2 regions of the Gordonia sp. N1V genome follow, and region 1 is predicted to be linked to the other one. Evidence: riboswitches for the same ligand, from Rfam matches in the RefSeq annotation. Region 1 holds a riboswitch; the other holds the start of a gene.
What was found. Region 1 has a riboswitch for cyclic di-AMP ahead of P3L18_RS00970 (C40 family peptidase). Riboswitches for the same ligand answer to the same signal wherever they lie in the genome.
Positions count from the first base shown of each region.

Region 1 (7,074 bases):
TCAGAAGCCGTTCATCGCCGCATTGATCACCGTCGACCCCGAGGCCTTCCCGGCGTGGAAGGAACGCAACGGCAAGCCCGCCGACGCATCGGTGGCCGACCTCGCCGACGACCCCGACCTACGCGCGGCGATCCAGTCGGCCGTCGACGAGGCCAACAAGACTGTCTCGCACGCCGAGTCGATCAAGAAGTTCCGGATTCTCGGTGACGATTTCAGCGAGGAGACCGGCGAGATGACCCCGACGCTGAAGGTCAAGCGCAACGTGGTCGTCGACAAGTACGCCGGCGACATCGACGCGCTCTACGCCAAGCGCTGAGTCGCCCGTCGGCGCCGCCTGGGTCGTCGACACCACCGGCCGGAGCCGATCACAGCAGCTGACGTAGCCGCGCGGCCATCTGCGACCACTGCCAGTGGTCCTCGACGAATCGGCGTCCCTGACGGCCCATCTCGGCGGCGGCGTCGCGATCGGAGAGGATCCCGATGAGCGCGAGCGCGACCCCGGCGACATCGGTGCCGTCGACGACGGTTCCGGTGACCCCCTCGCGGACGGTCTCCGGGGCGCCGCCGGAGAGGCCGGCGACCACCGGCACACCGCAGGACGACGCCTCCAGGTAGACGATGCCCAGGCCCTCGACGTCGAGGCCCTTGCCCCGGGTGCGCGCCGGCATGGCGAAGACGTCGGCGATGGTGTGGTAGGCGGCGAGTTCGGCGGCCGGGACCGGCCCGGTGAACAGGACGTGCTCACTGACACCCTCCGCGTGGGCGATGTCGTGGAGCTTCTCGGCGTAAGGTCCGCCCCCGACGATCACGAGTGCGGCGTCGGCGATCTCCGACCGGATCAGCGGCAGTGCACGGATCAGGACGTCCTGCCCCTTGCGCGGCACCAGCCGTGACAGACACAGGATGGTGGGTCGGTCACCGAGTCCCAGCTCGGCACGAAGTCGTCGGCGCGACGCAAGATCCGGAGCGAACCGGGTGACGTCGACGCCCGGCGGGAGATACTCCAATGCGGCACGCGGACCGAACGCCGACGCGAATCGGCCGCGGGTGTAGCGGCTGACGTAGGTGATGACGTCGGTGTGGTTGCCGATGTAGCGCAGGATGCCGCGCGCCCCCGGGATCATCGACCACCCGACCTCGTGCCCGTGTGTGCTGGCGATGATGCGGCGGGCCCCGGCCCGACGCAGATATCCCGACAGCACCGCCAACGGCGCGGCCGCCCCGAACCACACCGTCGAGATGTCTTCGTCCCGAATGATTTTCGCGGCGCGACGAGCGACGAATGGGGTGGGCAACATCAGCGTCGTCGGATGCCGATAGACCCGGTAGGGTACCGCGGCGTCGAACTCCTCGTGGCTGCGTCCGCGCCAGCGCGGGGCGTAGACCACCACATCGTCCGGATCCAGCAGATCCACGAGATTCTGCAGGTAGGACTGGATTCCGCCACGCCGCGGCGGAAAATCGTTGGTCACCAGGAGCGTTCGGTGCGTCACGCCACCATCCTTGCCGATCTCATCGCAGTTCGGCCGTCAGCCACGCCCGCCACCGGGCAACGAACTGGGCCCGCGTGATACCCAGGGTGGCCGACAACGCGGCATCGGCGCGCGTGGCGTCGCTCGATGCACCCGCCGCCACGTACAGCGCCCGCAGCCTGGGTTCGCCGAAAGTCGCCGCGACGAAGGTCGCCACCGACCAGGCCGACTGATAGGCCGTCCGCGAGGACTCGGCGTCGACGGAGAACTGCTGATCGGTCGGCAGATCGGCCGGGGTGTCACCGGCCTGCACCGCGGCCGCGAGATCCGGGGCGGCATCGGCGGGACGTGTGTAGGTGCCCTTGCGCCCGACGTACTCGGCCACTCCCTCGGTGAGCCACATCGGCGCGGTGGTCGCGGTCTGCGCGCGGGTGGCGACGTGGGTGAGTTCGTGACGCAGGACCACGCCGAGTGCCGGTGCGGGCAGGTCACGGGCCACCGGGGTGAGCAGGACACGCTGGCCCGTCACCGAGCCGGCGGACAGGTCGAGGTGGGCGTAGATGGTGGCGGCCGCGGCGGTGTCGGTGGCCGAGGCGGCCAGGGCGTGGAATTGGTCGTCGGCGGCGGTGCTCACCACCACCGAACGCTGGGGCCACCCGGTCCCCCAGAACGCCGATACCGCGGCGATCGCGCCGGGCAGCAGGGAACGGATGCGGGCAACCATCTCGGCGGTGGGGCCGGGCGCCGTCGAACCAGGGGCCACAGAGCCGGGAGCCACAGAGTTGGGCGCCACAGAGTTGGGGGCCGGTGCGCCGGAGGTGGCCGCGGGATCGTCGGCGCCGTCCGGATAGGACGCGATGACCGAGGTGCCACCCGCGGTGGGAACGTCGGCAACGGCCAGCGCCGGCAGGTCCCACATCTGCGTCGGCGGTGCGGGCTCACCGGCCAGGGTCGAGTCGCCGACCAGTTTCCAGGTGTCGTCGTAGCGGGCGGCGACGAGCTGGGTGTCGATCACCACCTCGTCCTCGTCGATGCCGGGGGTGCTCACACCGCCGAGCGCGACGTGCAGTTCGACTGGAGCCACCCAGGTGTCGGAGCTGCCCTGCTGATCCAGCCGTGCCTGGACGTCGGCGCCGACCAGGGTCTCGACTTCCTCGGTGGGAGCGAGCTGGTAACGGAACTCCTTGAGCTGCAGCCGTTTTCCGCGTCCCGGCGTGTCGGGGCGACGCACCGCCGACGACAGGTTGTCCTGTACGGTCTGCAACCGGGCGCGCAGCGCCGGATTGATCGACGGGTCGAGCAGCGCCGCGAGCTGATCGGGGGTGCCCGAGCGCAGCGCGGTCGACAGCGCGTCGAGGAGCTGTGTCACGCCCTGGGAGCGCTGGTCCAGATAGACGTTGCTCGTCGACACCGGTGCCGACGACGAACTCGTGCCGGAAACGACACCGTCACCGTCGCCTCCGCAGGCCGTGATCAGCAGCGACGTGACGACGAGCACCGCACCGGCGCTCGTGGTCACCCCGGTGCGCAGGGTCGCCCACCGCGGGCGGAGCACGCCCATCGCCCACTGCGGGCGGAGCCCGCCCATCGCCCACCGCGGGCGGAGCACGCCCCTAGTACCGACGCGCGGAGTTGTACGGTCCCGCGTCGTCGATGGGGACGACCTTGACCGGCACACCGAAGGTGGAGGCGTGGATCACGTAGCCGTCGCCGACGTACATGCCGACATGCGTGGCGTCGGGGTAATAGATGATGAGATCGCCGGGCTGCAGATCCTGGCGCGAGACCGGCGTGCCGCCGGCGAGTTGCGCCTCACTGGATCGCGGCAGGAGCTTGCCCGCCTGCTTGAACGCCCACACCATCAGGCCCGAGCAGTCGAATGAGTCGGGGCCGGTGGCGCCCCACACATAGGGATCGCCGATGCGGGTCAGCGCGGCCTGCACGGCGACGAGTGCGGGGGCTGTCCCGCGGGGTACGGCTGCGGGGTCGAAGTCGAAGCGCGGCCCCGCGAGCGCGGCGAGCTGCTTACCCGTCAGGCTCTGGTAGATCACCCGGATCTGGGCGGCCTGTAGCTGCAGTTCGGCCTGCTTCTTCTGCAGATCGCCCCGCACGCGTTCGGCGTCGGAGACCGCGCGGGTGGCTGTCGAGGCTGCCGTATTCGCGGCGTCGCGGTCCGAGACGGTTTGGGCGCGCACCTTTTTCAGCGCCGACAGATCGGCGGCGGCGCGACGCGAGACCATCTCCAACCCGGACATCTGGTCGAGCAGGGTCTGGGGCGAGTTGCTGGTGAGGACGGCGTAGAGCCGGTTGGACCGGCCACCCATATAGCTGATGCGCACCAGCGAATCGAAGCGCGTCTGCAGCTCGTTCAGCGACACCTGGGAGCGGTCGAGTGAACTCTGTGCGGCAGCGGCGGCCTTCTTGGACTGCGCGACGATGCCACGCTGTTTGTCGTACTCGATCTGCGCGTTGTGCATCTGTTCGGCCGAGGTCTCGGCCTCACGGCTCAGCGAGGTGTAACGCGCCAGCAGCTGATCCGCCGATTGCGGCGGGTCGGCCACGGCATGCGGCGTCCCGAACACCGCACCGATCTGCGTCAACGCGACCGCGAGCACCGCGATCACGGTGGTCAACGCCAGGCGCGCCGATCGGTTGGGACCGATCGCCGATCCGGCTCCCACGATTGTCACCACATTCCCCTTGCCACTTCCCCACGGACCCGGGCTCGTCACCTCTGCCTCAACCGGGGCGTCGTAGTCCTCGACGCGTTCGGGCGAATCGCGCTGTGCGCGATCCGCCCGAATACATGCTCACACGTTCTCACCGAGAGCGGGATCAGTATCGGCGAACCCCGGTCAGCGACCATGCGTTGACCGACGCCTTCTGCACCGGGACACCCTCGGTGGAGGCGTGGATGAACTGGCCGTTGCCGATGTAGAGACCGGCGTGGCTACCACCGTTGAAGATCAGGACGTCGCCCGGCTGCGCGTCAGCGTAGTTCACCGCGCGTCCACCGCCGAGCTGGCCGTAGCTGTCGCGCGGGATCGTCTTGCCGGCCTGCTGGTAGGACCAGTAGACGAGACCGGAGCAATCGAAGGCATTGGGGCCGGCGGCGCCGTAGACGTAGGGCGCGCCGATCTTGGTTTCCGCGGCACGAACGGCCTTCTCGGCAGCACTCTGCACCGGGGCGGTGATACCGCCACCACCCGGGCGGAACTGGTTCGGAACCTGATTCTGATCGATGCCGGGCACCGTGAACTTGCCGAGATTCGGGATCTCGATGGTCGCACTGGGCGCCGGAGCCGGTGCGGCAAGGGCCGGACCTGCGGCTACGGCGAGCGAGCCGACGGTCAGCGAGCCCGCGATCATCGCCTTCTTGGCGATGCCTCCGCGATTCGGCTGTTCCAAACGATGTTTGGCCACGAAACGAGTTCTCCTTTGGTTCTCCCTTGACCGCCTACCGAGTTAGCTGTCGGGTTCGGGCCGAGAGAATGGCCCTACGCGATCCGGACACAACTGTGTCCAGGGCGCGACTCACCCCAATCCGGATTGCTCCGAAAACGTGTGGTTCCCCGGTTCGTCCGTCGGACGATTGAGCGGTGATCTCCCCAGACCGCTTCGGTTTGAAGCGGGACGCTCTGTGAAGGTCTCGGAAAGGTTACGAAATCGGATGCGTGTCTGTCCACTAGGGGACAAAGGGCCCGATTCGCAGTGACGGCTAACCGGCTCGCAGAATCCGCAGACCCGGGCGCGAACCGGGTCCGCATGCAGGGCCGATGGCAAGTTTTGCCGATCGTGCAGACGCCGTGCTCACCATCGAAGCAGCAGCGAACACATCGACCGCGGAGCAGATCTCGGCGTCGGAATCCCCCACCTCGCGGGCCACCCGTCGACCACCGAGATCGTCCCCATCACCGCTGGTCACAGGCTCTACGAAGAGGTTCATCATGCAGCCGTCACACGCACGGTGACGGCCCGGGCAGCTGGCGCAGTCGATGTACATTTGTGATCTCCATCTCACTTGCTGTCTGTCGGACGTGTCGGCGGGCGATTCATCCCGGTCCGCCCGTCCCGGCCCGTTGCGCAACGGGCCGGGCGAGCTCCGGTGTCGACCACCGCAGCCGACAGTAGAAGTGGCCACCGACAGAATCGGCGCGCCGCCGACGACGGGCCCGAGAACACACCGATCACAGCAGCCACTCGCACCCCAGCCAATGCTGTCGGTGGGTCGAACTAGTGTTCGCGGCGTGGTGGTTGATACGGCTCAGCTCTCCTTCGCCGACCTCGGCGCAGGAGCAGACACCGACGACGCGGGCTTCGGCGAGCAGTCCCTGTTCGATACGACGATCGTGGTGGTCGACCTGGAGACGACGGGGGGCGATCCGGCCCGCGACGCCATCACCGAGATCGGCGCGGTGAAGGTGCGCGGCGGCGAGGTGCTCGGTGAGTTCGCGACCCTCGTCGACCCGCAGCGGTCGATCCCGCCGCAGATCGTCGCGCTGACCGGGATCACGAGCGCGATGGTCTACGACGCCCCACAGATCGGGGAGGTGTTGTCCTCCTTCGTCGAGTTCGCGCGCGGATGCCTGCTGGTGGCCCACAACGCGCGCTTCGACATGGGATTCCTGCGCCACAACGCCGCGCGGCTCGACCTGGCCTGGCCGTTCCACACCAGCTTGTGCACCGTCCGGCTCGCGCGCCGCGTGCTGACCCGTGACGAGGCCCCCACCGTCCGTCTCGGTGCCCTCGCCGACCTGTTCGACGTCTCGGTGCGTCCGACGCACCGGGCCCTCGACGACGCCCGCGCCACCGTGGAGGTCCTGCATCGGCTCCTCGAGCGCATCGGCAACCAGGGGGTGCGCACCTACGCCGACCTGACCGCTTATCTACCCCGCGGCAACCCCCGCCTGCGCGCCAAACGCCATCTCGCCGAAGGACTTCCGGCACGACCAGGGGTCTACCTGTTCCGTGGACCGTCCGCCGAGGTGCTCTACGTGGGTACCGCGACGGATCTGCGACGCCGGGTGATGTCGTACTTCAACGGGTCCGACCCACGACCCCGGATCGCCGAGATGGTCAACCTCGCCGTCCGCGTCGACCACGTCGAATGCGCCCACGCACTCGAGGCCGGGGTCCGCGAACTGCGGTTGATCGTCGCGCACACGCCCGCCTACAACCGGCGCTCCACCCGTCCCCACCGTGGCTGGTGGATCACGCTGACCGGCGAGCGATTTCCCCGACTGCAGATCACCCGAACCCCCGGCACCGACTCCGTCGGACCGGTCGCCAATCGCAACCGCGCCGCCGAGATCGCGGAGCTGATCTCACGAGCCGCCGGACTGCGCACCTGTCGGGCCCGGATGCCGGGCGCCGCGACACATCATTGGTGCCGGACCCCCGCCGACGGTGGCGACGTCCTCGGCGGGTGCGCCGCGGCCACCGACCGTCCACTGACGGTCACCGACTACGTCGGCCGGGTACAGGCCGCCCACGATCTGCTCTCCGGCCGCGACTCGGCTCTGTTGTCAAGGCTCATCGACGAACTCGATCGGCTCACCGACGCGCAGATGTTCGAGACCGCGGCACGTCACCGCGATCGCGT
Region 1 is NZ_JARJDD010000001.1:212,864-219,937, forward strand. Features, by position in the region: gene P3L18_RS00950 (long-chain fatty acid--CoA ligase) at 1-316, shown strand, start outside; gene P3L18_RS00955 (glycosyltransferase family 4 protein) at 366-1,493, opposite strand; gene P3L18_RS00960 (hypothetical protein) at 1,513-3,060, opposite strand; gene P3L18_RS00965 (NlpC/P60 family protein) at 3,086-4,165, opposite strand; gene P3L18_RS00970 (C40 family peptidase) at 4,308-4,895, opposite strand; cyclic di-AMP (ydaO/yuaA leader) riboswitch at 4,912-5,081, opposite strand; gene P3L18_RS00975 (DEDD exonuclease domain-containing protein) at 5,687-7,074, shown strand, end outside.

Region 2 (7,074 bases), on a different contig from region 1:
CGGGCCGCGATCTACGCCGACGTCGACCTCGTCCTCACCACCGGCGGGACCGGGCTCGCACCGACCGACCGGACCCCCGAACAGACGCGACTGCTGCTCGACATCGAGATCCCCGGTCTCGCCGACGCCATCCGCACCGCGGGTCTGCCGCAGGTGCCGACCGCGGTCCTCTCCCGTGGCACCGCCGGGGTCGCCGGCACGACGCTGGTGGTCAATCTGCCCGGCTCGACCGGCGGTGTGCGCGACGGCCTTTCGGTCCTCGCCACCGTCCTCGACCACGCTCTCGACCAAATCCGCGGCGGCGATCACTGATGAACTCGTGTCACCGATTGAATGGTTGTCACCGTTTGAATGGTTGTCACCGATGACCGCCGGCAACCCGGTGGTGGTCGTGCACACGGCGGTGAGCGTCGACCCGATCGCACTCGCCGACCACGAGGCCCGCGTCGTCGCGGCTGCCGATGGACATGCCGGCGCGGTCGTCGGGTTCGTCGGCGCGGTCCGCGACCACGACGGCGGCCGCACGGTGACGAGTCTGTCGTATTCGGCGCACCCGGACGCCCCGCGCGTGCTCACCGAGGTGGTCACCGAGATCTGTGCGGCCGCCGACGGCGTCCGGGCGGTCGCGGTCTCCCATCGGGTGGGTGACCTGTCGGTCGGCGACGTCGCCTTCGTCGTCGCCGTGGCCGCCGATCACCGCGCCGAGGCGTTCGCGTTGTGCGCGCGACTCGTCGACGAGGTCAAGGCGCGCATACCGGTGTGGAAACACCAGTTCTTCGGCGACGGAACCGACGAGTGGGTCGGGTCGGCCTGATCACGGGCATCACCTGATACAGGTCACCACCTGACACCGGCCACAACCGACACACCCCCCGACAATTGGAAAAGGGCCCCGCACGGCGTCGAGCAACGTGCGGGGCCCTTCGTCAGGGCTGAACCGATCGGGTTCAGGGGAGCGGGACGAGTCCCTTGTTCTCGTTGAACAGGCGCAGCTGATCCGGGGTGAGCTGGTAGCCGCTGTCCTTGGCGGCCTTGAGCAGGTTCTGCACCTCGGGGCTGACGCCGGCCTGGCTGACCTGATCGATCGCCTGGTCGGTGCTGGTGGCGTTCGGGGTGTTCGCGAGACCCTTGGCGGGCGCCTGGGGCGCATCCGGACGCGGGGTGTCGGCCGGGGCGGTCCGCGGGGTGGCCCCCGACAACCCGGTGCCGCAGACCGGCCATGCGCCCTTGCCCTGGGTGGCCAGGACTCGCTCGGCGACGGTGATCTGCTGCTCCTTGGAGGCCTGGTCGGCGCTCGGCGCGAACTGGGTGCCACCGTTGGCGGCCCACGTGCTCGGGCTGAACTGGAGTCCACCCTGGTAGCCGTTGCCGGTGTTGATGGCCCAGTTGCCACCGGACTCGCACTGGGCGACCTGATCCCACTCGGAATCGGAGGCGGCATGTGCCGAGCCGGTGCCCAGCAGGGCCGCGCCGCCGCCGAGAACGGCTCCGGTCAGCGCGATCTTCGCGAAGGTCTTGGTTGCGGTGGTGGTCGACGGCTTGCGGTGACGTCCGGACATAAGTCGAATAACCTCTCTCCACGCGCCTGCGAGGTCAGCTGTCGGGTTCGAGCGAGAGGTGCTCGGTCACAATCGCCGTGCGGCGACCGGACTTAACCCCAAGGGCGTCTGTCGACGTCCGTTCTTCCTTGCGGAAAAGGGTGGGTCCCCCGTCCTCGTTCCAAGATGTGTGCTCGTCATTCCACCGGAGGAACGAGGCTCGGCGCGACCGGTGGAAATCTTGGTGTGTTGTTTGCTGTGCTGTGACCTTCTGTGAAGGACGCTTCGTACAGTACGACGTCTGAGAGCGGGAATCACCCCGTCCTGACAACCCATTTTCGGCGTGCCGGTGGGTCTTTGGGCCCTGTTTCGGTGTCCGTGCAGTTCACGGGCGTGACGCCCGGTTCGTGTCCATCTCGTTATTGACTCGTTATGTGATCAAGCTCACAAGTGAGCCGGGTGTGTCAACCCCCGGCGAACGGGGGGAGAACGTCGATCGTGTGCGTCGGACCGAGGCGCCGCGTGCGGTCGCACAGCGCGATCTCGTCGCGCAGATACGAACACCGCTCCAACACCCGCGCCAACTCCGGATTATCGGCTGCCAGAATGTGTTCGAGCTCACCGAGAGTGATGTCCTCGGCGATGTCGCGCACGTCGGATTCGGTCTTCGCGGCCGCGGAGGCGGCGGCGAAATAACGGATCGTCACACGCATCCGCTCAGCCCCCGATCGCCGACATCGGACGGTCCGGCTGCCGGAATCCCGCGGTGTTGACCGCGTGCCCGGCGCGCTTGGCCCAGGTGTTCTCCCGCCACAATTGCGCGATCCGACGATCGACGTCGAGCTCGTCGTCACCACCGCCCCGCAGCACGGGCATCAGCGAGGTCTCGGCGTCGGCGAACAAGCAGTTGCGCAGCGCCCCGTCCGCGGTCAGCCGGGTCCGGTCACAGTCACCGCAGAACGGGCGCGTCACCGACGCGATCACGCCGACGCGGGCAGGTACTCCACGGGCGTCGGTGTGGCCATCGACGAGGAAGGTCTCCGCAGGCGCACCTCCACGCGGCACGGTGTCGGGACGCAACCGGAGATGCGCCGACAGCACGTCGAGGATTTCCGTCGCGGTGACCATCCGCGACCGATCCCACCGATGTCCGGCGTCGAGCGGCATCTGCTCGATGATCCGCAGCTGATATCCGGCGTCCAGGCAGAACCGGGCGAGGTCGACCAGTCCGGCCAGGTCCCGACGATCGGGGACGACCGCGTTCACCTTGATCGGATACAACCCCGCGCGACGGGCGGCGTCGAGGCCGGCGAGGACGTCGGGCAGCCGATCACGTCGGGTGATCTCGGCGAACCGGGCGGGATCGACGGTGTCCAGCGAGACATTGATGCGCGTCAGCCCGGCCTCGACGAGACCGGCGGCACGGCGCCTCAACCCGAGGCCGTTGGTCGTCATCGCGATCTCCGGGCGCTGCGGCAGCGAGGTGACGGCAGCGATGATGTCCTCGAGGTCGCGGCGCAGCAGCGGCTCGCCTCCGGTGAACCGGACGGTGCGGATGCCGAGGTCGGCGACGGCTATCCGCAGCACCCGGATGAACTCGGCGGTGGTCATCACCGACTCGGTCGGCAACCAGTCGAGGCCCTCGGCGGGCATGCAGTAGTCGCAGCGCAGATTGCAGCGGTCGGTCACCGACACCCGCAGATCGGTGGCCACCCGGCCGAAGGTGTCGCGCAGCGGCCCGGACGTGGGTGCGGTCGACGCCCCGGACCGCGCCTCGTCCGCCGCGTGCCGTAGCACCGACGGCAGCGGCAGGCCGAGATCGACGACGGTCATCGGCGCGCGGGATCGTCGTCGGGAATCCGTGCCTGTAGAGCACGAAAGGTGCTGGCGTGGAACACGAGTGGCTCGACATCCGGGTCGGCGTCGAGACGCCGGATGCGCAGCAGCACCAGCAGGTGATCGCCGGCGGGGATCTCACTCTCGATCGTGCACGACAGGTGAGCGGCCGCACCCGGGATGAACAGGGCTCCGTCGTCGGAACCGAGCGGCTCGATACCGTCGAACCGTCGCGGTGCCGGACCGGCGAGCTGACGGCACAACTGTGCCTGGTCGTGGGCGAACACGCTGACACCGACGGTGCCGGCGTCACGCAACCGCGGCCACGTCGTCGAGGTGTTCTGCACGCACACGCTCACCAGCGGCGGATCCAGCGACACCGACGTGAACGCACTCGCGGCCATCCCGACCAGTTCCGGGCCGGTTGAGTCTGTGGGCTCGGAGGACTCCTGGGACTCGGGCGCGCCACGATGGCAGCAGACCGCGACCACGCCCGACGGAAAACAGCTGTACGCCCGCTTCAGCGCACCCTCGTCCGATGCCGGCGCGAGAGCGGCGTGGGTGGCGATCACCGAGGGTCGATCGACAGAAGCCGACACACGATCACCGGGCCCCGCGGCCCGACCGCAACGCGTAGACGACGCCCAGCAAGAAGCCCAGCGGGGCGCACATTGTCAACAGATACACCGCGGTCGGAGCGGTCTCGCCGTGATCGGCCACCGGGGTGACGAACAACGCGATGATCGCGAGCACCCCGATCACGAACACCACGCCGGCCACCTGCAGCAGTCGCGACGGGGACGACTCGCCGGCTCCCGGCGTCAGCGAGCGACGATCGCCGTGTGCCTTCGGCCCGCTCGCTTCGCTCCCGGCGCCGGCCACACCCGGCCCGCTCGCTTCGCTCCCGGCGCCGGCGCCGTGCTTCCTCTCCATGGTTTCCACGGTAGAGCACCCGGGGTGACGATGACGGTGTCGTGCCCGGTCAGCGCGCGGCTCACGCTGCCTCGAGAAACCGTTTTGCCCATTGGCTAGACTGGCATCACCAGGCGCCTTGCTCATTGTCGTGGGTCAGGGCGCCCTTTCATGTGGTGGATCGACCGCATGCAACAACGACGTTCGAGTGAAGGTGAGCACAGTGCCGAGCGGCAAGGTGAAGTGGTACGACGCCGAGAAGGGCTTCGGTTTTCTCGCACAAGAGGGCGGCGAGGACGTGTACGTGCGTTCGTCGGCGTTGCCCGACGGCGTCGAGGCGCTCAAGCCCGGCCAGCGGGTGGAGTTCGGGATGGCCGCGGGGCGTCGGGGCCCGCAGGCATTGACGGTCACCGTGCTCGAACCCGCGCCAAGCGTCACCAAGAACACCCGTGAAGCCGCGCGCAAAGAGGTCAAGCGGCACAGCCCCGACGAACTGCATGGCATGGTCGCCGACCTCATCACCCTTCTCGAGGGCAAGGTGCAGCCGGATCTGCGCAAGGGTCGCTACCCGGATCGTAAGACCGCACAACGCATTTCCGAGGTCGTGCGCGCCGTCGCCCGCGAGCTCGACAGCTAGGGCATGTCTCCCAAGCTCACCCTCACTTGGGCGGCGCGGTGTCGGCGGCGATCAGTCCGCGCGCGATGTCGGTCGACCCGTCCGGGTTGGTCGCCACCGCAGATGCCGCGGTGATCGTCACGCCGAGCAGCACCCGGTCCGGGCGCGACCGCAGGGCGACCGTGTAGGTGGTGTTCGACGCCTGCGGTGATTCTTCTTCCACCAGGCCCTGCGGGGTCCAGTAGAGGGTCGTGAGATTCCACGGAGCCTTGGCGACCGTCTCCGAGACCGACAGCAGCGCCGTCGAGTTCAGGGGGATCGGCACCCGCGGGGTCGTGCGCTGAGGCTGATCCCGCGGCGGGGTGCACTCGCGCACGAACACGTCACACCACCGCGCCGGCTGCACCGTGTGGAGGTCGCCGCCGACGGCGAGCTGGATGTACGCGTCATCCTTGTGCTCGCCGGTGTTGCCGGCCACCAGGATGCCGACACCTGCCGCGACGACGACCACGAACGCGACGGCCACTGCGGCGATGATCGCGATCGCCTTCTTCTCACCGGGGTTGACCACGCTCTAGTGATATCCCATCCGCTTGGTGGGTTGAGCACCCGGTCCGGAAGCATCGCGGGACGACGGACCCCGCGCCGGGCCTGCCGGTCGGTGCGGTCGGGTGGGCGCCGACGCCGGATCCGCCGGGCGGCCTCCCGGATGGCCGTCCGGGCGATCCGGACGGACCGCGGCATGTCTCTGCGTCGGATGGCTGTAGGCCGGTGTACCGAGATCGGCGAACGACATGGTCGGCTCGGCATGCTCGGGACGCTCACCACCGAGGCCGGGGACCAGGGAGCGTCCGCGGTCGGTGAGCACCGTCTGCGCGAGTCCGAGCCCCAGCAACACCGAGACGACGGTGAACCCCACCCACAGCGTCGTCGGCAACAGCACGCCGAGAGCGGCACCGAGTACCCAGCACAGCTGCAGCACCGTCTCCGATCGCCCGAACGCCGATGCCCGTGACTGCTCGGGCAGATCGTCCTGGATCGACGAATCGAGGCACACCTTGCCTATCGCGCTGGTGCCGGAGGCGACCAGCGCGGTCGCCGTCGCCAGCACGATGTTGCCGAACACCGCTGCCAGCACGGCCATCACGAAGCATGCGGCCGTCGAATACAGCACGATCTTCGACGGGTTGCGCAGCTCCAGACGTGTGCCGACCCCGTTGCCGATGGCGTTGCCCACACCTGCCGCGGCGCCGACCGCGCCGATGGTCGCGAGCTGCTTCCAATCGGAGTGCACGCCTTGCTGGGACTTGGCGTAGAAGGCGATGTAGAGCGTCAGGAAACCGGTGAGGATGCGGATGGTGCCGTTACCCCACAGCGCAGCGACCACCTTGCGCCCGAGGGGCTGACGCATTTTCGCGGCCAGCGCCTTGGCCCCGCCGCGCACGCCCGCCCGCCCCGGCGCCGCGGCTGCGTCGTGCGGGGCGTGATAGGTCAGCGTCGCCGGGATCTCACCCTCGGTGACCTCGACCCACGACGGGATGCGCATGCACAGATACGCACCGAATGCGGCGATGACCGCCAGCCAGAGCATCGCCCCGGGCAGATGCCACGGCAGCGCCTTGGCCAGCAACACCTCGAAGAGCCCGGCCACCGCGCCGCCGATGATCGTGCCGCCGACCAGGCCGAACATCGTCAGCCGGGAGTTCACCCGCGGCAGGTCGATCGTCGGGGGGACCACCCGCGGGGTGACCGCCGACTTGAGCACCCCGAACGACTTGGACAGCACCAGCAGCCCCAGCGCGCAGGGATAGAGCACCCACGGGTCGTAGTTGAGCTGATCGGCCACCGGATCCCAGCTGACGTTGGTCATGATCAGCAGGGCGAGAACCACGCGGGCGCCGAAGGTGGTGGCCATCGCGATCCGGCGACCCTGCTGCAGTCTGTCGAGCAACGGCCCGATCAACGGCGCGATGAGCGCGAACGGTGCGATGGTGAGCGCGAGATACAGCGCCACCGACACCTTGGACTGTCCGGTGGCAGCCGAGAAGAACAAGGTGTTGGCCAACGCGACCGCCATCGCCGCGTCGACGGCGAAGTTCACGATCACCGGCAAGGTCAGCGCGGTCAGCCCGGACTGATCGGCGCCGTCGGCGGTGGCGGCCTGGTGGATCT
Region 2 is NZ_JARJDD010000009.1:101,633-108,706, forward strand. Features, by position in the region: gene P3L18_RS13750 (molybdenum cofactor synthesis domain-containing protein) at 1-312, shown strand, start outside; gene P3L18_RS13755 (molybdenum cofactor biosynthesis protein MoaE) at 365-814, shown strand; gene P3L18_RS13760 (transglycosylase family protein) at 948-1,559, opposite strand; cyclic di-AMP (ydaO/yuaA leader) riboswitch at 1,567-1,741, opposite strand; gene P3L18_RS13765 (MoaD/ThiS family protein) at 2,003-2,251, opposite strand; gene moaA (GTP 3',8-cyclase MoaA) at 2,256-3,371, opposite strand; gene P3L18_RS13775 (flavin reductase family protein) at 3,368-3,946, opposite strand; gene P3L18_RS13780 (hypothetical protein) at 3,978-4,199, opposite strand; gene P3L18_RS13785 (cold-shock protein) at 4,510-4,923, shown strand; gene P3L18_RS13790 (DUF2771 family protein) at 4,946-5,473, opposite strand; gene P3L18_RS13795 (MFS transporter) at 5,477-7,074, opposite strand, start outside.
Region 2: it holds a riboswitch for cyclic di-AMP, as region 1 does, so the genes downstream of both, P3L18_RS13760 (transglycosylase family protein) here and P3L18_RS00970 (C40 family peptidase) in region 1, are expected to answer to the same signal.